3 regions of the Nonomuraea sp. NPDC048881 genome follow, and region 2 is predicted to be linked to each of the others. Evidence: riboswitches for the same ligand, from Rfam matches in the RefSeq annotation. Region 2 holds a riboswitch; each other region holds the start of a gene.
What was found. Region 2 has a riboswitch for cyclic di-AMP ahead of AB0C33_RS27675 (CHAP domain-containing protein). Riboswitches for the same ligand answer to the same signal wherever they lie in the genome.

Region 1 (9,700 bases), on a different contig from region 2:
TCATGGCGTCGAGCAGCGCCTGACCCTGCATCTCGCCCACCCGTACGTTGTTGAACGAGACGTAGTAGGCGTAGTCGATCCCCGAGATCAGCCGGTCGTAGGCGACCACCGGGACCTTCTTCTGCCTGGCCTGGTTGACCAGGGGCGCGACCGCGTTGGCGTCCACGGCGTCCAGGACGAGCACGTCGGCGTCCTGGGTGAGCGCGGCCTCGACCTGTTGTTGTTGTTTGGCCGCGTCCTGCTCGGCGTTGCCGTAGATCACCTTGCAGGCGGGGCACAACGCCTTGACCTTGGCCTCGAACAGCGGGCGGTCGAAGGCTTCATATCGGGTGGTCTTGGATTCGGGGAGGAACAGGGCGATCGTCCCGCCCTGCCGCGGCCCGTCGGCCTGAGTGGCCGTCGTGCCGGTGGTGGTGCTGTTCCCGCAGGCGGCGGCCAGCAGGACCGCCGCCGCGGGGATGAGTCGCCAAGCTCGGTGCATCGCACTTCGTCCTCTCAGAAGATGCCCGCCCCCGCTTGGTAAGAAAGGTAGTTTACTATCAGGCGTGTTGGCTAGAGTGCACCTCGGAGGGAGGCCGGACATGCGACGCGACCTGGCGAATCCACGGCTGCTGCGGGTGCTCAACGAGCGCCGTCTGCTCGACCAGCTGCACGAGCACGGCCCCGCCTCGCGCGCCGACCTGGCCAAGAGCACCGGCCTGTCCAAGCCCACGGTCTCGGCCGCCCTGGCGGGGCTGGCCGAGGACGGCCTGGTCCACCTGGTGGGCGAGGTGTCCGGACGGCCCGGCCCCGTCTCCTCGCTGTACGACGTGAACGCCGCCTCGACCCACGTCGCCGGCATCGACATCGGCCGCGACTGGATCAGGGTGGCCGTGGCCGACCTGCGCGGCGCGTTCGCCGGGCGTACCGACGGCCGCAACACGGCCCGCACCTCGGCCGAGCTGGCCGAGCTGGTCGGCGAGCTGGCCGGGGCGGCGGCCCGCGAGGCCGAGGTCGAGTGGCGCTCGATCACCTGCGCGGTGGTGGGCTCACCCGGTGTGTACGACCCCGTGCGCGGCGGCCTCGACTTCGCCCCCAACCTGCCCGGCCCGCCTGACCTGGCCGACCGGTTGCACGCCGCCCTGGGCGTCGACCTCGTCATCGAGAACGACATCAACCTGGCCGCCGTCGGCGAGCACGTCCACGGGGCCGGGCGGGGCAAGGCCAACTTCGCCCTGGTGTCCATCGGCACCGGCGTCGGCATGGGCATCGTGATCAACGGCGAGCTGTACGTCGGGGCGCGGGGGGCGGCGGGCGAGGTCTCCTACATCCCGGCCGCCGAGGACCCCCCCGCCTCCGCCCCACCGACCGGCCCTTTCGCGGGGGACGCCGACCCCCTCAAGGGCGGGGCCGACTCCTTCGCGCACGACGCCGACCCTTTCACGCACGGGGCCACCGAGGCGGCCACCTCCGCGCCCGGTGTGGTGCGCGCCGCCCGGGCGGCGGGGCTGGAGCTGGAGACGGCGAGGGAGGTCTTCGCCGCCGCCGCCGAGGGGAACGCGGCGGCCAGATCGGTCGTGGAGGCCGAGGGCCGGCGCATCGGCGGGTTGCTGGTGGCCGTGGCCGCCGTGCTCGATCCGGAGGTGATCGTGCTGAGCGGGGGAGTGGGGCGCAACCTCGACCTGCTGGGCGCGTCCGTGGAGCGCCGCATCGCCGAGCTCGGGCCGCTGCGCCCGCGGGTGGTGGCCAGCGCGCTGGGCGACAGCGGCGTGCTGCTGGGCGCGGTCGCCCACGCCAAGTCCCGCGCGTGGGACCTCATCTTCGACGCCCGCAAACACTGACCCCCAGCTCCCGCCTGTGGGACGGGGGTTCGGGGCGATGCGGGGGAGTGGGGGCGCGCTTACGATATGGGGGTGGCCGGCCTCCTTCGTTCCGTGTGGCGCGAGCCTCGTCCTCCCGGCCCGCCCCTGCGGGTGTGGCGCGACTGGGCGCTCGTCGCGGTGCTCGTGCCGGCCGCGGTGATCGAGGGCGTGCTGCGGCCCGACCTCCGCTGGCCGGTGGTCTCGACGGCCGTCACCGTCGCGCTGATCCCCACGCTGCTGTGGCGCAGGACCAGGCCGCTGCTCATGGTCGCGCTCGTGTTCGGCGCCACGACCATGGCCCCGCTGCTGACTGGCGGCGAGCCGGTGGAGACGTACACGCTGGTGTTCGTCACGATCGTGCTCTACGCGCTGTTCCGGTGGGGTTCCGGGCGCGAGGCCGTGATCGGGATGGCGGCCGGGCTGGTCGCGGTCGGCCTGTCGCTGGTGTCCGGACGCATGGCGCCCGGCGACGTCGTCCCGGCGCTCGGCGTGCTGGTCGCGACCGTCGGGCTGGGCAGCGCCTTCCGCTACCGGGCCGGCGCGCGGCTGCGCGAGCTCGACCAGGTCAAACTGCTCGAACGCGAACAGCTCGCCCGCGACCTGCACGACACCGTCGCCCACCACGTCTCGGCCATGGCCATCCGCGCCCAGGCGGGTCTGGCCACCGCCGCCTCCGAGCCGGGCGCGGCCACCGACGCGTTACGGGTGATCGAGGCCGAGGCGTCGCGCACGCTCGCCGAGATGCGGGCCATGGTCCGGGTGCTGCGCAGGAACGAGCCGGCGGAGCTGACCCCGGGCCGCCACCTCGACGACCTGCGGCGGCTCGCCGGACGCCCGCGCGTCGGCCCGGCGGTCGAGGTGGAGATCGCGGACGGGCTCGGCGACCTGCCGCCCTCGGCCGGCGCGGCGCTCTACCGCATCGCCCAGGAGTCGATCACCAACGCCCGGCGGCACGCCCGTCACGCCACCCACATCACCGTCCGGGTCACCGCCGACGACGCCGCCATACTCCTGACCGTGAGCGACGACGGCGACCGCGCCGGCGGGGTCGCCGCCCCCGGGTACGGCCTGATCGGCATGATCGAACGCGCCGCCCTGCTCGGCGGCACCTGCGAGGCCGGCCCCAACCCCAACCGGGGCTGGACGGTCACCGCCGTCCTGCCGAAGGAGACCGCATGAAGGCCCGGCGGGAGGCCGCGGACGTGCGGAAGGAGGCGGTGTGAGCGACCGGCGGGAGGCCGCGGGAAGCGACCCGGAGGGCACGGCGGCCATCCGGGTGCTGGTCGCCGACGACCAGGAGATCGCGCGTACCGGGCTCAGGATGATCCTCGACGCCCAGCCCGGCATCGAGGTCGTCGGCGAGGCCGGCGACGGCAGGCGGGCCGTCGAGCTGGCCCGCCGCCTGCGCCCCGACGTGTGCCTGTTCGACATCCGCATGCCCGGCCTCGACGGCATCGCGGCCACCCGCGAGCTGGCCGGGCCCGACGTCGCCGACCCCATGGCGGTGGTCGTGATCACCACGTTCGACCTCGACGAGTACGTCTACGCCGCCCTGCGCGCCGGAGCCAGGGGTTTCCTGCTCAAGGACGCCGGCCCGGCGCTGCTCGCCCAGGCGGTGACCGCGGCGGCCGGCGGTGAGGCGCTCATCGCCCCGAGCGTGACCGCGCGCCTGCTGGCCGCGTTCGCCGGAGCCGGGCGTACGGAGGCGCCCGCGCAGCCGGTCGAGGCGCTCACCGGCCGCGAGGAGGAGATCCTGCGCGCCGTGGCCCGCGGCCGGACCAACAGCGAGATCGCCCGCGAGCTGCACATCTCGCTCAGCACGGTCAAGAGCCACGTCGCGAGCCTGATGACCAAGCTCGGCGTGCGCAACCGCGTCGAGATCGCCATGTGGGCCTACGAGACCGACCGCGTACGCACCTGACCTCTGAGGGTTCTGCGGACGACCCACTCGGCCACCGCCAGGTTGATCACCCAGCCCGCGCCGACGAGCAGCGCCCGGCCGAGCTCGCCGGGCGCCCCGAAGGCGGCCAGCCCGAACGCCAGGGTGAACGCCTGCGTGCCCGCGCCGAGCCCGATCGCGTACCCGCGGGTCATCCAGGCGCGATGCCGGGCCACGTCGCGCCGCCGGATCGCGGCCAGGCCGAGCAGGAGGCAGGCGGCCATGGCCGTCCCGAACAGCAGCCGGAAGGCGGCCAGCAACATCCCGTCGCCGGCGGGAAGGTCGGAGAAGAGCGTCAGCCACACCCCCGACAGCGCCGCGACCAGCCCGCACGCCACCAGCACCCGCCCCGCCGCGCGGTGCCACCCCGGCCGCCCGGCCCGGAACCGGGCCTGGAACTGGAACGTGCCGAGGACGCAGAACACCAGGGAAGCCGGGATGTGCAGCAACACCGGCACGGGCATGGCGAAGAAGCGCGCGTTGTCCGCCGTCACGGGGGCGCCGGCGGCCAGTTCGGTCACCCGGATTGCGCCGGCGACCAGCGGGACGACGCTGAGCGCGAGCAGCCCGGCGGGTGCGATCCATCTCATGCCTGAGAGCGTGCCGCCCGCGCCCGTGCCCGGTCATCGCGCGGACGGCCGGTCCTGGTTCGCACCATCGGCGGGCGGGCCGTCGTACTTTCGGCCATCGAGCCGTCGCCTTTCGACCGTTGAGCGTCCGCGCAGGTCACGCCCACACTGGCGGCACATCAGCGGCACGAGGGAGAAAACGATGAAGGCGTACGTCCTGCGCTCGTTCGGCTCGCCCGACCAGCTCGTCCTGACCGACGTCGAGCGGCCCGTGCCGCGCGACGACGAGGTGCTGGTCCGGGTGCGGGCCACGTCCGTGCAGCCCTACGACTGGCACTTCATGCGGGGGGAGCCGTACCTGGCCCGGGTCATGGGCGGCGGGGTCGGGCTGCGCCGGCCGCGCATCGCCGTCCTCGGGGCCGACGTGGCGGGGGAGGTCGAGGCGGCCGGCAAGGACGTCACGCTGTTCCGTCCCGGCGACGAGGTGTACGCGATGTCGCTCGGGGGCGGCTTCGGCGAGTACGTCTGCCTGCGGCAGGGCGAGGTGGCGCCCAGACCGGCGGGCCTGTCGTTCGAGCAGGCGGCGGCGGTGCCGATGGCGGCCAACACCGCGCTGATCGCGCTGCGCGACGAGGGACGCCTCCAGCCGGGCCAGAAGGTGCTGGTCAACGGCGCGTCCGGCGGCGTGGGCACGTTCGCCGTGCAGCTGGCCAAGGCGCTGGGGGCGCACGTCACGGGCGTGTGCAGCGGGCGCAACGCGGACCTGGTCCGCTCGCTCGGCGCGGACGACGTCATCGACCACACCAAGGAGGACTTCGCGGCGTCGGGCCGGCGCTTCGACCTGCTGCTCGACGTGGCGGGCGGCCGCCGGCTGGCGGACTGCCGCCGCGTGCTGACCAGGAAGGGCACGTACGTGCTGGTCGGCGGGCCGGCCGGCCGCTGGGTGCAGCCGGCCGGCCACATGTTCGCCGCGCTCGCGTCGGGGCCCTTCGTCCCGCAGCGGATCGTCAGGGCGGACGTCGTCCGCTGCGGGAGCAACAGGGCGAACCTGCTGACGCTGACCGGGCTGATCGAGCGGGGCGCGGTCACCCCGGTCATCGACCGGACCTTCCCCTTCGGCGAGCTCCCGGCGGCCGTCCGCTACCAGGAGGAGGGGCACGCCCCGGGGAAGGTCGTCGTCACAGGGTCGCGGTGAGCATGGCGGGGGCGGGGGCCTTCTGGAGCTGCTTGTAGTCGGCCCAGCGCTTGACGCCCTTGGGGTCGGGGCGTACCGCGCCGACGAAGGCCTGCCTGCGCCACTGCGACAGGCGTTCCTCCTTCACCACGTCGCCGGTGTGGGGGGAGTGGACCATGTAGCCGGGCTTGGAGATCATGCCGACGTGGCCGAGGCCGCTGAAGAACACCAGGTCGCCTGGCTTGAGGTCCTTCCAGGCGATCTTCCTGGAGAAGGCGCCGTACTGCTCCGCGGCGGTTCTGGGGAGCTCGATGCCGGCGTCCTCGTAGGCTCGGAGCATGAGGCCCGAGCAGTCGTAGCCCCGCTCGCTGGCGCCGCCCCACACGTACGGGGTGCCGCGCTTGTCCATGGCGTATTCGAGGGCGACCTTCCAGGCCGGCTTCGGCACGTGCCGTTCCTGGACCTGTTTCACCTGGGGGCCGGTGAGGGTGATGGAGGGGGTGGGGGCGGCCGGAGCGGCGGGAGCCGCGGGGGCGGCAGGCACGAGACCTGCGGCGCCCGCTGCCACCGCCACAAGGATGGCGATGCTAGACAGGGGACTGTCCTTCCACGTGGCCGACCGGGTTAGCTGACGGGCTCGGGCCTGGAAGTAGCCCTACGGCGGCTCCTCGGGGGGGAGGCGCAGCCGATTCGCCCCGGGGGGAAAGGTGGGTCCCCGGCTCCACGCAGCGGCTGCGTGGATTAGGCTCGTCGGACTCTAACGAAACGGTCAAAAGGTCGCAATCCCCCCAAAACGGATTGTCCGGTTGTTGAGATGATGTGTTCGTCAGCCGAGACGAGCCGGTAAGGTACCGCCCATGGAGTCGCGTAACATCCGCCTGGCCGTCATCCCCGGGGATGGCATCGGCGCCGAGGTCGTAGCCGAAGGGCTCAAGGTCCTGGAGGCCGTGGGCACGAAGATCGAGCCCACCCACTACGACCTGGGCGCAGCCCGCTACCACCGCACCGGCGAGACCCTGCCCGACGCGGTGCTCGAAGAGCTGCGCGGCTACGACGCGATCCTGCTCGGCGCCGTGGGCGACCCCAGCGTGCCGCCCGGCATCCTGGAGCGCGACCTGCTGCTCAAGCTCCGGTTCGAGTTCGACCACTACGTCAACCTGCGGCCGGTCAAGCTGTTCCCCGGCGTCGAGACCGCGCTGGCCGGCGCCACCGCTGAGCACATCGACATGGTCGTCGTCCGCGAGGGCACCGAGGGTCTCTACGCGGGCACCGGCGGCGTCATGCGCCGCGGCACGCCGCACGAGATCGCCACCCAGGAGTCGCTGAACACCGCCCACGGCGTCGAGCGCGTCGTGCGGTACGCCTTCCAGAAGGCTCAGTCGCGGCCCCGCAAGAAGCTCACGCTCGTCCACAAGACGAACGTGCTCACCTTCGCCGGCGACCTCTGGCAGCGCACGGTCAACCGCGTGGCCGCGGAGTTCCCCGACGTCACCACCGACTACAGCCACATCGACGCGGCCTCGATGTTCTTCGTCACCCAGCCCGAGCGCTTCGACGTGATCGTCACCGACAACCTGTTCGGCGACATCATCACCGACCTCGGCGCCGCGATCGCCGGCGGCATCGGCCTGGCGGCCAGCGGCAACATCAACCCCGAGCGCACCTCGCCGAGCATGTTCGAGCCGGTGCACGGCAGCGCGCCCGACATCGCCGGTCAGGGCAAGGCCGACCCGACCGCCACCATCCTGTCCGTGGGCATGCTCCTCGACCACCTCGGCCTGCACGCCGAGGCCGCCAAGGTCGAGCAGGCCGTGGCCGCCGACATCGCCGAGCGGGTGACCGGCCGCGCCGGCCGCACGACCAGCGAGATCGGCGACGACATCGCCGCGCGAGTAGCCGGCTAGGACCGCCTAGCCCCGCACGCGCCTGGCGGTCCGAACACGGACTGCCAGGCGCTTTTTCGCGTTCGCCGGATCTAACCACCCCAACTGCCTCTTGCTATCCCAAATCGCGAGACACTAGGAAGTACGAATACTGCTCGCGGGCAGTAGCTAACAGAATCAGCTTTCGAAGTCGCAGATTCGTAGAGAGAAGGACCTCCGTCATGACCATCGCTCAGAAGCTCAGCTTCGACGTGCAGCATTCCGACCACGCTCGCACCGCGGCCGAGCGGGAGCAGGTACTGGCGAACCCCGGATTCGGGCAGGTCTTCACCGACCACATGATCTCGATCGACTACACCGACGGCGAGGGCTGGCACGACGCCCGGCTCATGCCGTACGGGCCGCTCTCGCTCAACCCCGCGACCTCGGTCTTCCACTATGCGCAGGAGCTGTTCGAGGGACTGAAGGCGTACCGGCAGATCTCCGGCTCGATCGCGACCTTCCGGCCGTACGCGAACGCCGCCCGCTTCAACCGCTCGGCCGAGCGCATGGCCATGCCCGAACTGCCGGAGGAGGCGTTCGTGGAGTCGCTGGAGCTGCTGGTCTCGGCCGACAAGGAGTGGGTGCCGACCACCGAGGGCCACAGCCTCTACCTGCGCCCGTTCATGTTCGCCACGCAGGCCGGGCTCGGCGTCAACTACCCGTCGAAGACCTACAAGTACATGGTGATCGCCTCGCCGGCGGCCTCGTACTTCAGCGGCGGCATCAAGCCCGTCTCGGTCTGGCTGTCCACCGAGTACACGCGCGCCGCGCCCGGCGGCACCGGCTTCGCCAAGTGCGGCGGCAACTACGCCGCCGCCTTCGTCGCCCAGCGCCAGGCCGTCGACAACGGCTGTGACCAGGTCGTCTGGCTCGACGCCCACAAGCACGAGTACGTCGAGGAGATGGGCGGGATGAACCTCTTCTTCGTCTTCGGCAACAAGCTCGTCACTCCGGCGCTCACCGGCACCCTGCTGCCCGGCATCACCCGGGAGTCGATCCTGGAGATGGCCGGCGACCTCGGCCTGGAGACCGAGGAGCGGCTGATCTCGGTGGACGAGTGGGAGTCCGCCTGCGCCTCCGGCGAGCTGACCGAGGTGTTCGCGTGCGGCACCGCCGCCGTGGTCACGCCGGTGGGCTCGGTCAGGGGCGACGACCGCTCCTGGACCATCGCCGACGGCACCCCCGGCCCGGTGACGATGCGGGTGCGCGAGGAGCTCGTCGGCATCCAGTACGGCGCCCGTCCCGACACCCGCAACTGGATCCACAAGATCGGCTAGAGCCGCGCGGACGGCCGGCGTCTCAGGCGCCGGCCTCCGTCAGGGCCGCGGTGTCGACGTGGAGGTTCCACGGGTCGGGCAGGAACACCGGCTCGCCCAGGGAGACGACGTTCTCGCTGCGGTAGCGCCGCCCGCCAGGCCCCCCGAACAGCGTCACCAACCGCTGGAACGGGTCGATCACCAGGTAGAGCGGCACCCCGCCGCGCGCGTACCCGCCCGTCTTGACGAAGTGCACGTCGTACGTCGTGGCCACCGAGACGACGTCCACGAGCAGGATCGTCGAGGCGCCGTGGACGGCGTGCTCCTCGTGCAGCCGCGGCCGGCGCGGGACCACGGCCAGGTCGGGCACGTAGAGATCGTGGCCGGGGCCCAGGTAGACGGTGATGTTCGGCCAGATCTCCCAGCCCCGGACCGCCGCCGCGGCGGCGAGCTGGAACAATGTCCGGGACAGGATCGTGTTGTGCTGCCAGGTGCCCGGCTCGTTCACCACGATCCGGCCCTGGACCGTCTCGATGCGGAACTCGGGGAACAGCTCGCGCACGGTGCGGTAGCGCTCTTCCAGGGGCCTGACCATGCCGCCGTCCTCATGCTTCCCGGGGGTTTCCAAAGGATCACTCAGAGTAACGGCGGCGGCGTCCCGCGATCTAGTGGTTCTTCCTGATCATCGTGATCCCGTCGGCGACCGGCAGCATCACCACGCTCACCCGGGGGTCCTCGATCACCAGGTCGTTGAACTCGCGGATCTGCACCGTCGTCGTCTCCGAGTGCGCCGGGTCGGCCACGTGGCCGCTGCGCAGCGTGTTGTCGGCCAGCAGCAGGCCGCCCGGCCGCAGCCGCTCGACCAGCAACTCGTAGTAACCGGGGTAGTTGCCCTTGTCGGCGTCGAGGAAGGCCAGGTCGATCGGCTCGTCGAAGGCGGCCAGCGTCTCCAGGGCGGGCCCGAGCGTCAGCGAGACGCGGTCGGTCACGCCCGCC
Region 2 (9,700 bases):
CAGCCCGCGGGCAGGTCGTCGAGCAGGCAGGCCGCCCACTTCAGATACGAGTCGGAGTCGGCTATCGCCAGCACCCTCACCTGGAAGCTCCTGTCAAATGCGATCGCAGGCCGGGGGCCGCCCTGCTCGTCCACCAGTCGTCGGGAACGTCCACCGGCTCGACCTCGACGCCGCGCGGGCCGAGCAGCACCCGCAGCGAGGTGATCGCGGTCGAGGGCAGGCTGAGCACCCGCTGCCCGGCGTCGAGGCCGCGCAGCGTCAGCTCGGCCGGCACGCCCGCGTCGTGCACGGTGATGCCGGGACGTTCGCCGATCAGCGCCAGGTCGACGGGGTCCTCGCGGCGGTGCGGGTAGTAGGCCAGCGGCTCGCGTCCGGCCAGGTCGGTCAGCCAGCGCAGGTAGTGGTCGCGGTGGACCAGGCCGTTGCGGACCAGGGACGTGCCGAGGACGACCGTGCGCTCGGCGGGCCCCTGGGCGCTCGGCGGCTGGGCGCGCAGCCAGGCGAAGTCGTGGCGGACGAGGTCGACGCCCGCCCCCCGGACGGCGGCGGCCAGCTCGTCGGGGACGGGCAGGGCGGTGAAGACCGACACCCGGCTCATCCGCAGCCGCAGCGCGGCGGCCAGGCCGAGCAGGGCGCGCGCCCGCGAGGGGGTCGCCCGCGCCCGCAGCAGCGGCCGGAACGGCCCGGCGGCCAGCAGTTCGAGCAGCCTGAGCGTGGCCAGGCCGTCGTCCACGACGACGATGCGGCCGGGGTCGGAGGTCAGCCAGCGCATCTGGACCTTGCCGGAGAACGCGTCGCCCACGGCCTGGACGCGGCGCGGCATGCGCTCGCGCGGCTCGTCCAGCACCAGGCCGGCGGGCAGGTCGAGGCGGCGCAGCTCCTTGCGGGTGGCGCGCAGCGGGCGCAGGCCGGCGCGCGGCACGACCACGGTGTCCGGGCCGAGCAGCCCGGCATGGTGGGCCTCGACGGCGCACAGCATCTGGAGCGGAGACTCCACCCAGGCCGACGCCTGTCTGACCACTCTGTTTCCCCCAGCCGGTGGATGGCCTTGCACGACCCGCCTCAAGGTAGCCCGGCCTGCTTAAGCCGCAAGAAACGACACGTGAACAATGGAGGGTATGAACTCGCTGATGCTCAACACCGACGGTGTGCAGATACCACAGCTCGGCTTCGGCGTCTGGCAGGTCTCTGCCGACGACGCCGAGCACGCGGTGACGGCCGCGCTGCGCGCCGGATACCGGCACATCGACACCGCCGCCGCCTACGAGAACGAGGAGGGCGTCGGCCGGGCCGTGCGCGCCGCCGGGGTGCCACGGGAGAAGGTGTTCGTCACCACCAAGCTGTGGAACTGCGACCACGGGCGCGCCGAGCAGGCCTTCGACGAGAGCCTGGCCCGTCTGGGCCTCGACTACGTAGATCTTTTCCTGATCCACTGGCCGGTCCCGGAGCAGGACAGGTATGTGCAGGCCTGGCGGGGGCTGGAGAAGATCTACCGGGACGGACGGGCCAAGGCCATCGGGGTCTCCAACTTCACGGTCGCCACCCTGACCCGGCTGATGGAGGAGACCGACATCACGCCGTCGATCAACCAGATCGAGCTCCACCCGTACTTCCAGCAGCGCGAGATGCGGGCCTTCCACGAGGCCAACGGCATCCTGACCGAGGCGTGGAGCCCGCTCGGGCAGGGCAAGGGGCTGCTGGCCGACCCGGCGCTGCGCGTGTTGTCGGAGAAGTACGGCAAGACGCCCGCCCAGATCGTGCTCCGCTGGCACCTGCAGCTCGGCAACGTGGTGATCCCCAAGTCGGTCACGCCGTCGAGGATCGAGGAGAACATCGACGTGTTCGACTTCATCCTCGACACCGAGGACATGGCGGCCATCGGCGCGATGAACGCGGGGCGGCGGATCGGGCCCGACCCCGACTCGTTCAACCTGACCTGAGCGCTCTACGATCTCGGTCGTGCGAGATTTCACCTGGGGAATAGCGGCGACCGGCGGCATCGCGCGTACCGTGGGAGCGGCCATCGTGGCCGAACCCGGCATGCGGGTGGCCGCCGTCGGCTCGCGGAGCCCGCTCAGGGCGCGGGCGCTGGCCGACGAGCTGGGCGCGGAGTCGGCCTACGGCTCCTACGAGGCCCTGTGCGCCGATCCGGCCGTCGACGCGATCTACGTCGCCACGCCGCACGCCCAGCACCTGGAGGTGGCCGAGGCGGCCATCGCGGCGGGCAAGTCGGTGCTGTGCGAGAAGCCGCTGGCGGCCGACGTGGCCGACGCCGAGCGCATGGTGGCGCTGGCCCGCGCGGCCGGGGTCTTCCTCATGGAGGCCATGTGGATGCGCTTCAACCCGCTCATCCAGCGGGTGGCGGCCGATCCGCGCTTCGGCGAGATCCGGTCGGTGCGGGCCTCGTTCGGCTTCGCGCTGCCCTACGACCCCGCCCATCGGCTGTGGGCGCCGGAGCTGGGCGGCGGGGCCCTGCTCGACCTGGGGATCTACCCGTTCGGGCTGGCCCAGCTGCTGCTCGGCATGCCCGCGGAGCTGCGCATGGCCGGCTCGCTGGCGCCCAGCGGGGTCGACGCCGAGGCCGGCGGGCTGCTGCTGTACCCGGACGGGCGGCGGGCCCTGGTGGACGTGTCGCTGCTGGCCCATCACGCCAACGACGCGAGCGTGGTGGGCACGTCGATGCGGGCCGACATCCTGGCGCCGTTCTGGGCGCCGCGGCGGGTGCTGCTGTCGGGGCCGTCGATGGAGACGGAGGAGCTGGTGCTCGCCCCGGCCGACAACGGTTACGCGGGCGAGCTGCGCGAGGTGCGCGCGGCCACGATCGAGGGCCGCACGGAGAGCGCGATCATGCCGCTTGACGAATCCCTTGCCATGATGGGGCTTCTGGCCGAAGCGCGGGCGCAACTCTCCTAGCTGGACCTTTAGCCACTTGCCTTGCTCTTGCCCGATGTATTACCTTGTGGGGCATCTCGCGGCAGACGTCCGGTTTGTCCGGCTTTGTCCAACCATCGCAAGACATTTCACAGGATCGTCCTGTGACCGCTGAATCCGCCTTCGGGCGGAACCGGGGACCCACGTCCTTTGGGGTGAATCGGCACTTCGGTGCCGTAGGGCAGCTTCCACGTCCGAACCCGTCAGCTAACCCGGTAAGCGGCATGGAAGCAAGGAGTCAATGCCCTCGATGGCCACGCACCGTCCCATCCGTGCCCCGAAGATCACCTACGCTCACGCCGCGCTCGGCGCGGCCATCCTCGCCTCCGCCATCGGCGCCCACGCCACCGCCGCCGCCGCCGACAGCGCCGGCCCGGCCGCCGCGGCCGGGCACTCGGCCGTCGCGCCGCAGACCGCCGCCCAGACCCGCAAGGCGGAGGAGACCCAGGTCAACGTCACCGCCCAGCAGGTCCTGGCGATGGCCAAGGCCCAGGTCGGCACCTCCGAGAACGCCTACGGCGGCGGCACCAAGTTCCAGAAGTGGTACGCCGACTCCCAGCGCGCGGCGGAGACCATCGCCCGCGACGGCGGCACCCGCGCCATGTACCTGAACGCCCCCTGGTGCTCGATCTTCGTCTCCTGGGTCGGCGAGCACACCGGCGCCCGCCCGCAGGTCGGCTGGGACGCCTGGACCGTGGCCCACGCCAAGTGGTTCGCCGCCAACGACCGCTGGGGCGCCGAGGCCAGGCCCGGCGCGGTGGTCTTCTTCTCCTGGGGCGGCAGCAAGAGCCTGGACGCCATCCAGCACGTCGGCTTCGTCGTCAAGGACAACCAGGACGGCACGATCTCCACGATCGAGGGCAACACCGGCAACGGCAAGGTCGAGGAGCGCGTCCGTCCGAAGTCGCAGGTCGTCGGCTACGGATACCCGCAGTACGCGAGCTGACCTCCCCACGCTCCGAGCGCGCGTCCCCGTACGAGGGACGCGCGCTCGCCGCGTCTCAGGGCCGGACCGCCAGCAGCGAGTACAGGATCGGCAGGTGCGAGTCCCCGAAGGGGAACCGGTACCGGCCGTCCGCGCCCTCGGCCAGCAGGCCGCGCGGGTCCATGTCGGTCTCGACGTGCTCGCCCAGCTCGGCCACCGTGAACCCGGCCCGCGCCGCCGCCGTGACGATCTCGCCCACCGAGTGCGGGTACTCGACCGCCTCGTGGGCCTCGGTCACCACCGCGGCGTCGGCGTACGTCCCGGTCACCGTCTCCCGGTGGGCCTGGCCGCCGCCGTAGGGCCAGTCGGCCACCAGCGGGTCGAGCGAGGACACCGTCGCGTAGGCCGGATGCAGGTCGACCAGCACCAGCCGCCCGCCCGGCCGCAGCGCCATGGCCGCGCCGCGCATCCAGGCGTCCAGGTCGCCGATCCAGCACAACACGCCGTACGTGGCCACCGCCAGGTCGAAGCCGCCGGCCAGCGACTCCGGCAGCCGCTGCGTGTCGGCCTCGACGAACGTGGCCGCCAGCCCGGCCCTGGCCGCCAGGTCGCGGGCGCGCGCGACCGCCACCGGGGAGAAGTCGACGCCGGTCACCCGCGCTCCGAGCCGTGCCCAGCTCAGCGTGTCCAGGCCGAAATGGCATTGCAGGTGGAGCAGGTCCCGGCCGGCGACGTCGCCGGCCAGGCGGCGTTCGAGCGGGTAGAGGGTCTGCCGGCCGGCGAGGAAGGCGTCGACGTCGTAGAACCGGTCGGCCGAGGTGGAGCCGTGGACGCGGGCGCGCTCGTCCCAGAGGGCCCGGTTGGGGACGGGGGCGTCTTGTGCGGGTTGGTGCATGGGGCGAGGATGGCACATCGGCCACCCGGCCGCACGACCGGTACGGTGCCCTGGAAGCGGACGGTCCGCGCCCGCGTGTCGATCCGGCCGGCGCCCGTTCGACGCTTCGGCGAGGCCGGCTCCGCCCCGGGGCCGCGGACGGAAGGGACGGCAGGATGAAATTCATGATCGTCGGCAAGGCCAACGGGGAGACCGAGGCCGGGGCGCTGCCCAGCCAGGAGCTCGTCGACAACATGCACGCCTACAACGAGGCGCTGGCCAAGGCCGGGGTGCTGCTGGCCGCCGAGGGGCTCTACCCGAGCTCGCAGGGCGCGCAGATCGCCTACAGCGGCGGCCGGGCCACGGTGATCGACGGCCCGTTCGCCGAGGCCAAGGAGCTGATCGCGGGGTTCTGGCTGATCCAGGTGAAGTCCAGGGAGGAGGCTCTGGAATGGGCCATGCGCGTGCCCGTCCCCGAGGGCTATGACGGGATCGGCCTGGACGTGTGGCGGGTGTACGACGCCTCCGACGCGCCCGACGCGGCCTCGTCCGACCCGGCGGAGGTCGAGCGGGAGAAGGCCATGCGCCGGCGTCTGGGCGGGCGGGAGAGCTGACCTCGGCTTGCGGACCCCGGACGGTGCTGGTGTCATGAGCCGGTGATGGCTTCCGACACCCACCGGGCGATCGAGGCGGTCTGGCGGATCGAGGCGCCCCGGCTCATCGCCGGCCTGGCCGGGCTGGTCCGCGACGTCGGCCTGGCCGAGGAGCTGGCCCAGGACGCGCTGGTCGCGGCCCTGGAGCAGTGGCCGGAATCCGGCGTGCCACGCAACCCGGGCGCCTGGCTGATGACGGTGTCCAAGCGCCGCGCCGTCGACCTGATCCGCAGGAACGAGCGGATGTCCCGCAACCTGGCCGAGCTGGGCCACCGGCTGGAGACCGCCGGGGAGCCGCCCGAGCCCGACGAGATCGAGGACGACCTGCTGCGGCTGGTCTTCACCGCCTGCCATCCGGCGCTGTCGATGGAGGCGCGGGTGGCCCTGACGCTGCGAGTGCTCGGCGGCCTGAGCACCGACGAGATCGCCCGCGCGTTCCTGGTGCCCGAACCGACCGCCGCCCAGCGGATCGTGCGGGCCAAGCGCACCCTGGCCGACCGGAAGGTCCCGTTCGAGGTGCCGCAGGGCGCCGAGCTGGCCGGACGCCTGTCGTCCGTGCTGGAGGTCATCTACCTGATCTTCAACGAGGGGTACTCGGCGACCGCGGGCGACGACTGGATGCGGCCCGGCCTGTGCGAGGACGCGCTGCGGCTGGGCCGGGTGCTGGCCGGGCTGATGCCCGCCGAACCCGAGGTGCACGGGCTGGTCGCGCTCATGGAGATCCAGGCGTCCAGGGCGGCGGCCCGGGTGGGCCCGTCCGGGGAGCCGGTGCTGCTGCTGGAACAGGACCGCACCCGGTGGGACCGGCTGCTCATCGGCCGCGGGCTGGCGGCCCTGGCCCGAGCCGAGAGCCTGGCCGAGGAACGGGCCGCGAGCCTGGAGGAGGAGGGGGCGGGCGTGGCGGGGGCGTACACGCTGCAGGCCGCGATCGCGGCCTGCCACGCCCGCGCGTTCGACCCCGGCGACACCGACTGGGTGCGCATCGCCGGCCTGTACGAGTCGCTGGCCCGGCTGGCCCGCTCCCCCGTCGTCGAGCTCAACCGCGCGGTGGCGCTGTCGATGGCCTACGGCCCGGCGGTGGGCCTCGACCTGCTCGACCAGATCGTGGACGAGCCGGCGCTCAAGGGTTACCACCTGCTGCCGAGCGTCCGCGGCGACCTGCTGTTCCGGCTGGGCCGGCGCGGCGAGGCGCGGGCCGAGTTCGAACGGGCGGCCTCGATGACCCGCAACTCCCGCGAGCGCGCCCTGCTCCACGAACGCGCCGCCGCCTGCTGAGGCCCGCATCAGGCTGAGGCCGGACGCTGTGGCGGGCACTCTGCCGACCGCTGGGCCGACCGCTGGGCCGGGCACTTACAGACCGCGCGAATAGGGCTTGGGGCGGAGGGCGCAAGTGGCTACGTGCCTCGGCTGTCGATCATCATCGTGACCAGGCTGGACCTATGCTGAGCCAATGACCGACAACGGCGCCCCCACGAGAAGCTCGGGCGCTGAAGAGCCTGGCGTTGACGCGAAACTGCCCGCGACCGTGCGTATCGCCGGGGTTGTGTTGAGAAGGATGGAGAGCCCTCCATCGCTGGCCTGCTGGACCGGTTACTTCCCGGAGCCGGCAGGCGCGGTCGAGACCGGGATGAGTCTGGTGATCGAGCCGGCCGCCCCGCCAGAAGAGGCCACCCTCCATTTCGCTCACGACGTCGTGAGCCACTTCGATGTCTTCGTCGACCGAGCTTTGGAGTACTGCCGCACCCGACTCCGGGAATCGCACTTCGAACTCACAACTGAGGAACTGAGCTGGCTCGACCTTCCGGAGTTGCCACTGGCAGGTCCCGAAGCAACCGTGTGGGCCGACCAAACCTGGGCAATCCGTTTCACGGAGAGCAGGCTCCGGCTGGCGGACCCCTACGGAATCCTCGTGACGTTCGACGGAAGGCAGCCTGTCGACGTCGAGGGCCTCGACGACGAGCAGTGAACCGCTCGACGCGCCGTCGGGCGTGTGTTCACGGGTGGCGGTTGGGCCGGTTGTCCCAGCGGTGGGGTTGTCCAGGCCCGTCGGATCAGGCCGCGTAAGAACGCGGCAATGACCGTTGCGTGGTGTTCGTGGCAGCGGGCGAGGCGCTGGAAGGCGTTCTGCCAGGCATGGGTACGCTCCCCATGCCACCTGTCGCTTGCCTGGACCGGTGCCTTCTCGCCCTTGTGCGCGATCCGGCCGTCCAGTCCACGTTCGGCAAGCAGGGGGCGGGTCTTGTCGGAGTCGTAGCCGGCGTCCAGGTGCACGGTGATATCGTCGGGCAGGGGCCGGAGGTCGTCCAGCAGGTCCAGTGGTGCGGATCGTCGTGGCCGAGCACGTCGCATTCCATGATCGCCAGGACTCGTACCCGCTCTGCCACCAGTCTCCCCAACCGCCCCTATCCGCGCAGCCACTCAGCCGGACGCCGCCGACGCCGCGCCGGACGCCGCGGGCGGGCCCCGAGTCAACTCGTTGGAACGCTCCAGAAGATCGTCACGCTCCGTGACAGCCATACCTGACCGGGAGCAAGCCTGGAGGGTCCGGGCGACATGCCCTTGATGCGGCACGAAAGATGTCTCTTGAGGTGGGAGCGCTCCCAAACAGCCCTTCACACCCTTCATCCCCTTAAATCCTGATTCTGGGTGGCAAAACGCACGATTGGTAACGGTTCCGTTTCGGCGGATTGACGGACACAGCCGGTAAGTGCACCCTTTGTGGGAGCGCTCCCAAACACTCCCACCGCGGCGGAGCGCGTGCCGCGGTGCACCTCCCATCAGTCACCCGAGAAGGGGTCTCTCATGATGATCAGCAAGCGTCGCGGTCTGGCCGCGGCCTCAGCCCTGGCCGCGGCGGCGCTGACCGTCGCGTCGTGCGGCAGCGGCGACACGCCGGCCGCCGGCAACAGCCCCGCCTCCTCCGCGGCGGCGGCCGAGCCCGTCACCATCCGGGTGCAGACCTTCGGCGGCGGCTCCAACTTCGGCTACAAGAACGCCATCGAGAAGTGGAACGCCGAGCACAAGGACATCCAGATCAAGGAAGAGCACCTGACCGACCAGTTCGAGCAGCAGTACTGGCCCCAGATGATCCAGTGGCTGCAGTCCGGCAACGGCGCGGGCGACGTCGTCGGCATCGACGAGGGCGGCATGGGCCTGGCCAAGGCGCACCCCGAGTGGTGGGCCGACCTGAAGGAGTACGGCCTTGAGGGCCGCAAGGCCGACTACCCCGCCTGGAAGTGGGAGAACGGCGTGACGGCCGACGGCAAGATCTTCGGCCTCGGCACCGACATCGGCGGCATGAGCCTGTGCTACCGCACGGACCTGTTCAAGAAGGCCGGGCTGCCCACGGACCGCGAGAAGGTCGCCGCCCTGTGGCCGACGTGGGACGACTTCATGAAGGTCGGCCAGCAGTTCCAGGCGAAGGTGAAGGACACCAAGTTCACCGACGGCACCAACACGCTCTACAACGTGGTGCTGTACCAGGAGGCGGCCAAGAACGGCAACGTCGCCTACTTCGACAAGGACAACAACCTCATCGTCGACAAGAACCCGGCGGTGAAGGCGGGCTTCGACTTCGCCTCCAAGCTCAGCCAGTCCGGCCTGACGGCCAAGCTGCGCAACTTCACCGACGAGTGGGCGGCGGGCACCCAGAAGGGCGCCTTCGCCACGGTCGGCTGCCCGTCCTGGATGCTCGGCGTGGTCTCGGGCAACGCCGGCGACGGCATGAAGGGCAAGTGGGACGTCGCCTCGGTGCCCGGCGGCGGCGGCAACTGGGGCGGCTCGTGGGTGGCCGTGCCCAAGCAGTCCAAGCACCCGAAGGAGGCCGCGCAGGTCGCCGACTACCTGACCAGCGCGCAGACCGAGGCGAGCATCTTCACCGACTTCGGCAACATGCCGAGCAACAGCAAGGCCCAGGCCGACGCCGCCGTGCAGGGCGCGAAGAACGAGTTCTTCAGCGACGCCCCGATCGGTGAGATCTTCGCCAAGTCCGCGGAGAGCCTGCAGCCGGTCTTCCTCGGGGTGAAGCACGCGCAGGTCAAGAACGCGGTCGAGTCGGTCATCCAGGGCATGGACGACGGCTCGGTGGCCTACGACAAGGCCTGGCAGCAGCTGGTCGACGACGCGGTGAAGGCCGCGGGCTGATCTTCCCCCGCCCGGCCCGCCGCCGGCGGGCCGGGCTTGCCGCTGAAAGGTCTGTTATGAGCCTCGACACCCTTCCGCGGGCGGCGCGGAACCACCATCGCCGCGATCGCCCGCCCGGCCGCCTCTGGCGTTCTCGACTCGACGTCAAGGCCATGCCGTACGCCCTGGTGTCCC
Region 3 (9,700 bases), on a different contig from region 2:
GCGCAGCTCTTCGAACGGCACCTCGACGGTGAGCTTGACCCGGGTCGGGCTGAGCTCCTCGACAGCGGTCTTCACGGAATGGTCTCCTTGATCAAGCTACGAGTGATCGCGGGCGCGTCCATTCGGTACGGCTCACGCGCCGCGCCCACATGAGCGGCGTTGGGCATGCTCCGCCACGGCGGGATCCAACGCCGATGGCCAGTCTAGGGCAGATGCGTACCGAACAACGACGCCGTCGCCGTCAGAACTCCTCGGCGATCGTCCGCAGCAGATCGATCGTCTCATCAGGAGTGGTGCTCACGGCGCACAGCCGCTCCATGACCTCCGTGTATCGGTCCACGTCCTCACGCTTGTCCAGGTACAGGGCGCTGGCCAGTTGCTCGACGTAGACGACGTCGGGCAGGTCGCGGTCGGGGAAGCGCAGGATGCTGAAGGCGCCGCCCTCGGCGCTGTGGCCGCCGAAGCTGAACGGCATGATCTGGATGGTGATGCTGGGCTGCCGCATGAGGTCGATGAGGTGTTCGAGCTGGGCGCGCATGACCTCGACGCCGCCGATGGGCCGGCGCAGCGCCGCCTCGTCGATCACGGCCCAGAAGACGGGACCGTCCGGCCGGTCGAAGATGCGCTGGCGTTCGAGCCTGAGGTCGACCCTCCTGGCGATCTCCTCCGCCGCGATGCCCGCCGCTCCGGCGGTGACGACCGCCCGGGCGTACTCCTTGGTCTGCAGCAGTCCCGGCACGAACTGGACCTCGTAGGTCCTGATCCGGGCGGCGGCCTCCTCAAGGCCGACGTACGCCTGGAACCAGGTGGGCAGGACGTCGTTGAACCGGTGCCACCAGCCGGGTTCGTTCGCGGTCGCCACCAGGTCGAGTACGGCGGCTCGCGCCTGCGGGTCCACGACGCCGTACAGCGTGAGCAGGTCGGAGACGTCACGTTCCTTGAACCCCACCCGCCCCAGCTCCATGCGGCTGATCTTGGATTCGGAGCCCCTGATGAGGTGCCCCGCCTCCTCGCGGGTGACGTTCTTCGCCTCCCTGAGCTTTCGCAGCTGGGAGCCCAGGAGGATGCGCAGCGCCGTCGGCCCGGAACCCGGCTGGTTCTGCGTCACGTTGCCTCCTATCAAGGTCCGCACACACAGTGACACCACATTGCCGGGTATGACAAGGTCTCAACCTCGTGTCCGATTAGGAGAGATTTGCCCCAAAAGGCGCATGCTGTTGCACATTGCAGCTGCACGTGCATTTGGGTCTTGCAGCCGCCGCGTTCGTGACCCATGATGGCTTAGTGCATTGTGGGCCAAACATGCACTAAACCGAGGGCTACGGGGAGGTATCGGCGGCATGGTGGAGGATCCTCTGGCCACTGCCGATTGCCTGCAGATCACCCGTGAGGTGGGGTTCGACCACCTGCTCAAGGGCGGGAAGCCGAACACGACCGCGTGCCCGCTGCCCTTCCAGGCCGACTCGGTGAAGACCGCCAGGGACGTGACCCGCTCCACGCTGCGGGGATGGGGCCTGCACGAGCTGAGCGACGACGCCGCGCTCGTGGTGTCCGAGCTGGTGACGAACGCCGTGAGATACGCGATGTACGCGGCCGGCCGGCGGGAGATCGAGCTCTTGCTGATGCGCGTGTCGCCGCACGTGCTGCTGGCGGTGGCGGACCCGAGCGACGAGGTGCCGCGCCGCAAGGAGCCGGACTTCATCTCCGAGAACGGGCGCGGCCTCTACATCGTCGAGACCTACAGCCAGTGCTGGGGCTGGGACCCGCTCGACCGCGGCGGCAAGGCCGTGTGGGCGTTGTTCCGCGCCGAAGAGGGTTCCGAAGAGGGCTGAGCCCTCGGCCTGGCCGCTACTCGCCGGTGGCGCCGTCGATGCGCTCGCGCAGCAGGTCGGCGTGGCCGTTGTGGCGCGCGTACTCCTCGATCATGTGGACGAGGATCCAGCGGTGGGTGCAGTCCTGGCCGTTCCGGTCGCCCACGGCGTCGAGGGGCTTGGCGGCCGAGATGGCGCGGGCGCGCTCGATCTCGTCCTGCCAGGTGGCGAACGCCTCCTCCACCGAGGCGTCGTCCACGTCGTTGAAGTCGGCGTCGTTGTCGACGTCCTTGTTCCACAGGCGGGGGATGTCCTCGCCGTTCAGCACGCGGCGGAACCAGACGCGCTCCACGTGCGCCAGGTGCCGGACCAGGCCGAGCAGCGACATGGCGGACGGCTCGGCGGAGCGGAGCCTGAGCTGCTCGTCGGTCAGGCCGGCGCATTTGACGGCCAGCGTGCCGCGATGCCATTCGAGCCAGTTGCCGAGCACGGTCCGTTCGTCGCCGGTGAGGGGCGGGGGCACACGATTGTCTGTCACGCCTCGACCTTAATGGGCACTTCGTCCGGGTCCGCGAACCAACAAGGCCCCCTCCGCGTCGGAGGGGGCCGATGACCTGGTCGGGGCGACAGGATTTGAACCTGCGACTTCTTGCTCCCAAAGCAAGCGCGCTGCCAAGCTGCGCCACGCCCCGCCTCGCCGGGTGCGCATGCGGTCCGTGACTCCGGTACGCTTACGCCCTGACGACCGGATGAAGTCTAGACCAGAGTTCGACCGGTTCGCGCGGACGTAGCTCAATGGTAGAGCCCTAGTCTTCCAAACTAGCTACGCGGGTTCGATTCCCGTCGTCCGCTCTCGCAGGCGAAAGGCCAGGTCATCCCCGGTTCGGGGGGCCTGGCCTTTTGTGATCTTCGGGGGCGTAGGCTGGCGTCGATGCGTGCACGTCCGATCTCCCGGGAGGCGCTCGTCGAGGAGCTGGCCGAGCTCGTCGCCGCGCGGCCCAAGGACGCCTGGGTGCGGGTGGCGGTCGACGGGGCGCCCGCGGCGGGGCCCGGCGCGCTGGCCGACGAGCTGGTCGCGCCGCTGCGGTTGCGCGGCAGGCCCGTGCTGCGGGTGTCGGCGGGTGACTTCCTGCGGCCGGCCTCCCTCCGGCTGGAGCACGGCCGGACCGATCCCGACGTCTTCTACGAGGACTGGCTCGACGTCAAGGGCCTGCTGCGCGAGGTGCTCGAACCCTTGGAGCCGGGCGGCTCGGGGCGGGTGCTGCCGGCGTTGTGGGACAGCGGGATCGATCGCGCGTACCGGCTGCCGTACCGGGAGCTGGCGCCGGGCGGGGTGGTGCTCGTGGACGGCACGCTGCTGCTGGGGCGGGGGCTGCCGTTCGAGGTGAGCGTGCACGTGTGGCTGTCGGCGGGGGCGCTGGCGCGGCGCACGCCGCAGGACGAGCGGTGGCGGCTGCCGGCCTACGAGCGGTACGAACGCGAGGCGCGCCCGCAGCGGGCCGCCGACGTGGTGGTCAGGGCCGACCATCCGGACCGGCCGGCGGTGCTGACGGACGGCTGAGCCCGAGCAGCGCGTCCAGCTCGGCGACCGCCTGGGCGTTCGAGGTGAAGCGCACGGCGTGCAGGCCGGCCGCGCGGGCGCCCTCGACGTACGGCTCGTGGTCGTCGAGGAACACCGTGGCGGCGGGGTCGGCGCCGAGGGCGTCGCAGGCCGTCAGGTAGATGCGCAGATCCGGTTTGCGCACTCCCGCCTCGTGCGAGTAGACGATGTGGTCCACCAGGCCGGCGTAGCCGTACGCGGCCTGCTCGCGTTCCCTGGCGCCGACGAAGCTGTTGCTCACCAGGCCCGTGCGGTAGCGCGGACGCAGGGCGCCCAGGTACGCCATGAGCTCGGTGTTGGGCGTGCCGAGGTACTCCGTCCAGACGTCGTCCATGAACGCCCCGGCGTGCGCGCCGAGCACCTTGGTCACCTCGGCGCCGGCCTGCTCCTCCGTCATCTCGCCGACCGCCCCGGCCAGCCAGGTCGGCTCCAGCTGGGCGTCGATGTGCCCGGCGGGCAGGCCGAGCTTCTCCTCCCACCTGGCCGTCACGCCCAGGGACGGCGTCAGCTCCAGCACCCCGCCGATGTCGAACACGACCGCATCGATTTTCATATGCTCCTCCTGTGAACTGATTCAACCAAGGTAAAGAAGGAACGTGTCCGTGTCCAGACCCTTGACGGCCCACAGGGGCGGCTCAAACTGAAACGGTGATCCCTGGCAACTGGTACAACATCGTTCCCGATCTTCCCGTGCCGCCTCCGCCGCCGCTGCATCCCGGCACTCGCCGTCCCGTCGGGCCGGACGACCTCGCGCCGCTGTTCCCCATGGAGCTCATCGCGCAGGAGGTCAGCGGCGACCGCTACGTGCCCATCCCCAAGGAGGTCATCGACGTCTACCGGCTGTGGCGGCCCACGCCGCTGATCAGGGCGCACCGGCTGGAGAAGGCCCTCGACACGCCGGCCCGCATCTACTACAAGTACGAGGGCGTCTCACCGGCCGGGTCGCACAAGGCGAACACCGCCGTGCCGCAGGCGTACTACAACGCCAAGGAGGGCGTGCGGCTGCTGACCACGGAGACCGGCGCGGGACAGTGGGGGTCGGCCCTGGCGTTCGCTTGCGCCCAGTTCGACGTCGAATGCCGGATCTGGATGGTTCGGGCGTCCTACGACCAGAAGCCGTACCGGCGCTCGCTCATGCGCGTGTACGGCGCCACCGTCCACCCCAGCCCCTCCCCCCTCACCGGCGCGGGCAGCAAGGCGCTGGCCGACGACCCCGCCTCCCCCGGCAGCCTGGGGCTGGCGATCAGCGAGGCGGTCGAGGTGGCCGCCGCGAACCCCGAGGCCCGGTACGCGCTCGGCTCGGTGCTCAACCACGTCCTCATGCACCAGACGGTGATCGGCGAGGAGGCCCTGGCGCAGCTGCCCGAGCTGCCCGACCTGGTCATCGGCTGCACCGGCGGCGGCTCCAACTTCGCCGGTCTCACCTTCCCCTTCCTGCGGGAGAAGCTGGCCGGACGGATCGGCACCCGGTTCAGGGCGGTCGAGCCGGCCGCCTGCCCGTCGTTCACCCGCGGCGTGTACGCCTACGACTTCGGCGACACCGCCGGGCTGACGCCGCTGCTGAAGATGCACACCCTCGGGCACTCCTTCGTCCCCGACCCGATCCACGCCGGCGGGCTGCGCTATCACGGCATGGCGCCGCTGCTGTCCCACATGTACGAGCTGGGGCTGTTCGAGGCGGTGACCCGTACCCAGAGCGAGTGTTTTGAGGCGGGTGTGCGCTTCGCGCGGACCGAGGGCATCGTCCCGGCCCCCGAGCCCACGCACGCGCTGGCCGAGACCATCGCCGAGGCCCTGCGCTGCAAGGAGAGCGGCGAGGAGAAGGTGATCCTCACCGCGCTGTGCGGGCACGGCCACTTCGACCTGGCCGCCTACGACCGCCACCTGGCCGGCGAACTGGAGGACTACTCGCTTCCGCAGGAGCGCCTCGACCAGGCGCTCACCGAGCTGCCCGGCTGAGATGACACGGGTGGCCGCGAGATCCGCGGCCACCCGTGTTCAGTTCGCGTTCGGGCGCTTCCCGTGGTTCGCCTTCTTCTTCTTGCGCGCCCTGCCCTTGCGTGCACGTTTCGCCATGGGCTCACCTCCGACGGTCGGGATCGTGACCTACAAGGTCTCCCCTGCCCGCGGGCCGCACAAGCGATACGCCGTGACCTAACATTCCTCAACAAACTCGTGTCATAATTTGGTGGAATCTGTTGGAAGGGGTGGGCGTGCTCGCACAGCAGCGTCAGCAGACGATCCTCGAACGCGTACGCAGCAGCGGCGGCGTCCGGGTGGCCGACCTCGTGCGCGAGCTCGGCGTCTCCGACATGACGATACGCCGCGACCTTGAGGTGCTGGCCGAGCGCGGGCTGCTGGAGAAGGTCCACGGCGGCGCGACGGCCCTCGGCCCCGGCTCGACCGAGGAGCCCGGCTTCACCGCCAAGTCCGCCCGCCAGCAGCAGGAGAAGGAGGCCATCGCGCGGCACGCGGCCACCCTCGTACGGCCGGGCACCGCCGTGGCCCTCTCCGCCGGCACCACCACGTGGGCGCTGGCCCACCACCTCGTCGCGGTGGCCGAGCTGACCGTGATCACCAACTCGATCCCCGTCGCCGAGGTCTTCCACCGCAACCCGCGCGCCGACCGCACGGTCGTGCTGACCGGCGGCGTGCGCACGCCCTCCGACGCGCTCGTCGGCCCCGTGGCGGTGGCGGCCATCCGCCGCCTGCACGTGGACACGCTCTTCCTCGGGGTGCACGGCATGAGCCTGCGCGCCGGGTTCACCACGCCCAACCTGCTGGAGTCCGAGACCGACAGGGAGCTGGTGGCCGCGGCGCACCGGCTGGTGGTCCCCGCCGACCACACCAAATGGAACACGGTCGGCATCAGCACGATCGCCGAGCTGACCGAGGCCGACGTGGTCATCAGCGACGCGGGGCTGCCCGAGGAAGCACGCACCGAGCTGGCCGAACGGGCCGGAGAACTGATCATCGCGGAGGGCACGCCTTGAAGCGCACCATCACCCACCTGGCAGACGGCCGAGAGCTGATCTACTTCGACCGGCGCGACGACGCCGACCGGAGCGCGATCGACCGGCGGCCGCTCGATCCGCGGCCGGTGGCCTCCGAGCTGCGCTACGACCCGCTGACCGAGGAGTGGATCGCGATCGCCGGCCACCGGCAGACGCGGACGTTCCTGCCGCCGGCCGACGAGTGCCCGTTGTGCCCGTCGTCCGCCACGCGGGCGTCGGAGATCCCGGCCCATGACTATGACGTGGTGGTGTTCGAGAACCGCTTCCCCTCTTTCTCCGGAAATTTTGGGACTTACGGGGATGTCGGCGGCCTGAGTGAGGTGCGGCCGGGTGTCGGACGTTGTGAGGTGGTGTGCTTCACCTCCGACCACTCCTCCTCCTTCTCCAGGCTCTCCAATGCGCAGGTCAGGCTGGTCATGGAGGCGTGGGCCGACCGCACGGCGGAGCTGTCCGGCATGGAGGGCGTCGAACAGGTGTTCTGCTTCGAGAACCGGGGCGAGGAGATCGGCATCACGCTCCCCCACCCGCACGGGCAGATCTACGCCTATCCCTACGTGACCCCGCGCACCAAGCTCCAGCTGGGGGCCGCCTCTCGGCACACGGGCGGCAACCTGTTCGCCGACGTGCTGGCCGCCGAGCAGGCCGCCGGCACGCGGGTGGTGGCCGCCAACGAGCTCTGGACGGCGTTCGTGCCGGCCGCCGCGCGCTGGCCGTTCGAGGTGCACGTGTATCCGCACCGGCAGGTGCCCGACCTGGCGGCGCTGTCGGAGGAGGAGCGGGCCGCGTTCGCGCCGCTGTACACCTCGGTGCTGCGGGCGCTCGACGCGCTGTTCGGGGTCGCGATGCCGTACATCTCGGCCTGGCACCAGGCGCCGGTGCGGTACGGCCGCGAGCTGGCCTACCTGCGCCTGGAGCTGTTCAGCATCAGGCGGGCGCCCGGGAAGCTGAAGTACCTGGCGGGCTCGGAGTCGGCCATGGGGGCCTTCGTCAACGACGTGCTGCCGGAGGAGGCGGCACGCATGTTGCGATCACGAATTGATCACTAATTGGTTTCTCATTAAAGTCGCATGACTCGTGATCTACCACTAATATCCCGTTAGACATCGGCCATAACGGTCGTTGTATGCCTAATCCCGGGCGTGTTGCCCGGGAGCCGGGGACCCATCGCATCCGGGGTGAATCCGCGCAAGTGGTAGGGACTGCTCCCGTGCCCGAACCCGTCAGCTAACCCGGCCGGCAGAGGGAGAGGAACAACCACGTGGCGGCTTCGTCCCCCGCGAGTCTTGCCGTCGGTCTCATCACCGCCACCGCCCTGCTCGTCCATCCGGCCGCCGCCTCGGTCTCCGGGGCAGCCGCCGTGGCGGCCGCGCCCAAGCCGTCCGAGGCGCAGCTGCGGGCCCAGCTCAAGGAGCTCAACCGCAAGGTCGACAAGCTCATCGAGACGTACAACCTCAAGCGGGTCGAGCTGGCCAAGGCCCAGCAGGCCGCCACCACGGCCCAGCAGCGGCTCACCGCCGCCGAGCAGGCGCTGGCCACGGCCGAGCAGCGGGTCGCCGAGATCGCCCGGCTGCGCTACCAGAACGGCGACACCTCCCTGCCGGCGTTCATGATGACCCCGGACGGCGGCGGCGCGGCCGTGCTCGAACAGCTCACCGCCGAGCAGCAGGCGGTCGTGGACAGCGTGGCCAAGGCCCGCGACGACCAGAAGAAGGCCGCCACGGCCGCCGCCGCGCTCGCGACGGAGCTGAAGGCGGGCACGGCGGAGGTGGCCGAGCAGCGCGACGACGCCCAGGACGTCATCGACGACATCAAGAAGAAGCTCCAGGACCTGGTGCCGTTCGGGCCGGGCAAGAAGTCCGACGGGAGCTGGGCGCCCGAGCTGCCGGCCGGCTCGGACAACATCACGCCGCGCACCCGGCTGATGCGCGCGCAGGTGCAGAAGAACTTCTCGCTGCCGTACGAGGTGGGCTGCTTCCGGTCCGGCTCCAGCGGCGAGCACCCGCTCGGCCGGGCCTGCGACTTCATGATGAGCACGGGCGGCACCATGCCGAGCGCCGTCAACAACGCCCTCGGCGACCGGCTGGCCGACTGGGCGCTGAAGAACAAGGCCAAGCTGGGCGTCAAGTACGTGATCTGGAAGCAGCGCATCAACCAGGGCTCGGGCTGGCGCTCGATGTCCGACCGCGGCAGCATCACCGAGAACCACTACGACCACGTGCACATCTCGATGAACTAGCCGCGGACCGGCAGCTCAGCGGATGCCGGTGAGCTTGTCGGGGTTGGTGACGGAGTAGACGGCGGCGATCCGGTCGCCCTCGGGCGTGAGATCGACGACGACCACGGCCAGCGGCCCGTCACCGGAGAAGACGAGCGCGCACGGGTCGCCGGCCACCCGCCGGTAACGCAGGTCCACCGCGCCCGGGGTCAGCGTCGCGGCGACGGACATGAACAGCGCCGCCACCTGGTCCCGGCCGTGGACCGGATGCAGGCTGGTGGCCGGTCCCTTGCCGCCGCCGTCGGTCCACAAGGTCACCTCCGGCGCCAGCACCTCCAGCAGGGCCCGCAGGTCACCGCCGAGGGCGGCCGCGGCGAACCGCTCGGTCACCTCGGCGTGGACGTCGGGCTGGGTCCGGTGACGAGGACGGCGCGCGTGGACGTGGCGGCGCGCGCGGGCCGCGAGCTGCCGGACCGCCGCGGGCGTGCGCCCGAGGATGTCGGCCGTCTCCGGGTGGCTGAATCCGAACACCTCGTGCAGCACGAAGACCGCTCGTTCCAGCGGTGACAGGGTCTCCAGCACGACCAGCACCGCCATCGACAACGACTCCCCGCTCTCGGCGGCGCCTCCGGTGTTGTCGGGGGCCGTGACCAGCGGTTCCGGCAGCCAGGGGCCGACGTAGGTCTCCTGCCGGCGGCTCAGGTCCGCCCGCCGGGCGAGCGCCTGGTTCACCGCGATCCGCACCAGGTAGGCCCGGACGTTCTCCACCGGTCCGGCGTCCGGCCTGCGGTGCCGGGCGGACCAGGCCAGCCACGCCTCCTGCAGCACGTCCTCGGTGTCGGCGACGCTGCCGAGCATGTTGTAGACCACGGAGAACAGCAGTTCCCGGTAGCCGAGGAACTGCTCGGTGGCGGCGTCGGCGGGGTGCCGCGGGGTCGGTGTCATGGCGTGCCTCCTCGTCTGTCGTAACCGAAGAGTCCCGACGCGTGGCGATTGTGACATGAAGGCATCAAGCGTGATCTATGCCACTCATGTCACAGTTCCCGGCCGGTTGCCCCTC

Region 1: it holds a riboswitch for cyclic di-AMP, as region 2 does, so the genes downstream of both, AB0C33_RS17355 (C40 family peptidase) here and AB0C33_RS27675 (CHAP domain-containing protein) in region 2, are expected to answer to the same signal.
Region 3: it holds a riboswitch for cyclic di-AMP, as region 2 does, so the genes downstream of both, AB0C33_RS33485 (hypothetical protein) here and AB0C33_RS27675 (CHAP domain-containing protein) in region 2, are expected to answer to the same signal.

Annotation. Positions count from the first base shown of each region.
Region 1 is NZ_JBEZGC010000004.1:467,982-477,681, reverse strand. It holds gene AB0C33_RS17385 (sugar ABC transporter substrate-binding protein) at 1-481, opposite strand, end outside; gene AB0C33_RS17380 (ROK family transcriptional regulator) at 582-1,820, shown strand; gene AB0C33_RS17375 (histidine kinase) at 1,893-3,020, shown strand; gene AB0C33_RS17370 (response regulator transcription factor) at 3,061-3,762, shown strand; gene AB0C33_RS17365 (DUF2306 domain-containing protein) at 3,735-4,370, opposite strand; gene AB0C33_RS17360 (NAD(P)-dependent alcohol dehydrogenase) at 4,552-5,544, shown strand; gene AB0C33_RS17355 (C40 family peptidase) at 5,528-6,091, opposite strand; cyclic di-AMP (ydaO/yuaA leader) riboswitch at 6,122-6,281, opposite strand; gene AB0C33_RS17350 (3-isopropylmalate dehydrogenase) at 6,381-7,427, shown strand; gene AB0C33_RS17345 (branched-chain amino acid aminotransferase) at 7,628-8,725, shown strand; gene AB0C33_RS17340 (Uma2 family endonuclease) at 8,748-9,299, opposite strand; gene AB0C33_RS17335 (O-methyltransferase) at 9,370-9,700, opposite strand, start outside.
Region 2 is NZ_JBEZGC010000008.1:103,441-113,140, forward strand. It holds gene AB0C33_RS27655 (DUF6716 putative glycosyltransferase) at 1-80, opposite strand, end outside; gene AB0C33_RS27660 (hypothetical protein) at 77-1,021, opposite strand; gene AB0C33_RS27665 (aldo/keto reductase) at 1,119-1,940, shown strand; gene AB0C33_RS27670 (Gfo/Idh/MocA family oxidoreductase) at 1,960-2,913, shown strand; cyclic di-AMP (ydaO/yuaA leader) riboswitch at 3,031-3,168, shown strand; gene AB0C33_RS27675 (CHAP domain-containing protein) at 3,182-3,877, shown strand; gene AB0C33_RS27680 (methyltransferase) at 3,933-4,751, opposite strand; gene AB0C33_RS27685 (YciI family protein) at 4,907-5,344, shown strand; gene AB0C33_RS27690 (RNA polymerase sigma factor) at 5,390-6,658, shown strand; gene AB0C33_RS27695 (hypothetical protein) at 6,834-7,349, shown strand; partial or broken gene AB0C33_RS27700 (IS5/IS1182 family transposase) at 7,378-7,672, opposite strand; gene AB0C33_RS27705 (extracellular solute-binding protein) at 8,186-9,526, shown strand; gene AB0C33_RS27710 (sugar ABC transporter permease) at 9,583-9,700, shown strand, end outside.
Region 3 is NZ_JBEZGC010000011.1:7,623-17,322, forward strand. It holds gene tig (trigger factor) at 1-75, opposite strand, end outside; gene AB0C33_RS33435 (helix-turn-helix transcriptional regulator) at 242-1,108, opposite strand; gene AB0C33_RS33440 (ATP-binding protein) at 1,341-1,832, shown strand; gene AB0C33_RS33445 (DinB family protein) at 1,849-2,349, opposite strand; tRNA gene AB0C33_RS33450 (tRNA-Pro) at 2,427-2,503, opposite strand; tRNA gene AB0C33_RS33455 (tRNA-Gly) at 2,593-2,663, shown strand; gene AB0C33_RS33460 (uridine kinase) at 2,743-3,372, shown strand; gene AB0C33_RS33465 (HAD family phosphatase) at 3,326-3,964, opposite strand; gene AB0C33_RS33470 (TrpB-like pyridoxal phosphate-dependent enzyme) at 4,060-5,370, shown strand; gene AB0C33_RS33475 (DeoR/GlpR family DNA-binding transcription regulator) at 5,625-6,404, shown strand; gene galT (galactose-1-phosphate uridylyltransferase) at 6,401-7,471, shown strand; cyclic di-AMP (ydaO/yuaA leader) riboswitch at 7,540-7,678, shown strand; gene AB0C33_RS33485 (hypothetical protein) at 7,684-8,661, shown strand; gene sigJ (RNA polymerase sigma factor SigJ) at 8,677-9,585, opposite strand.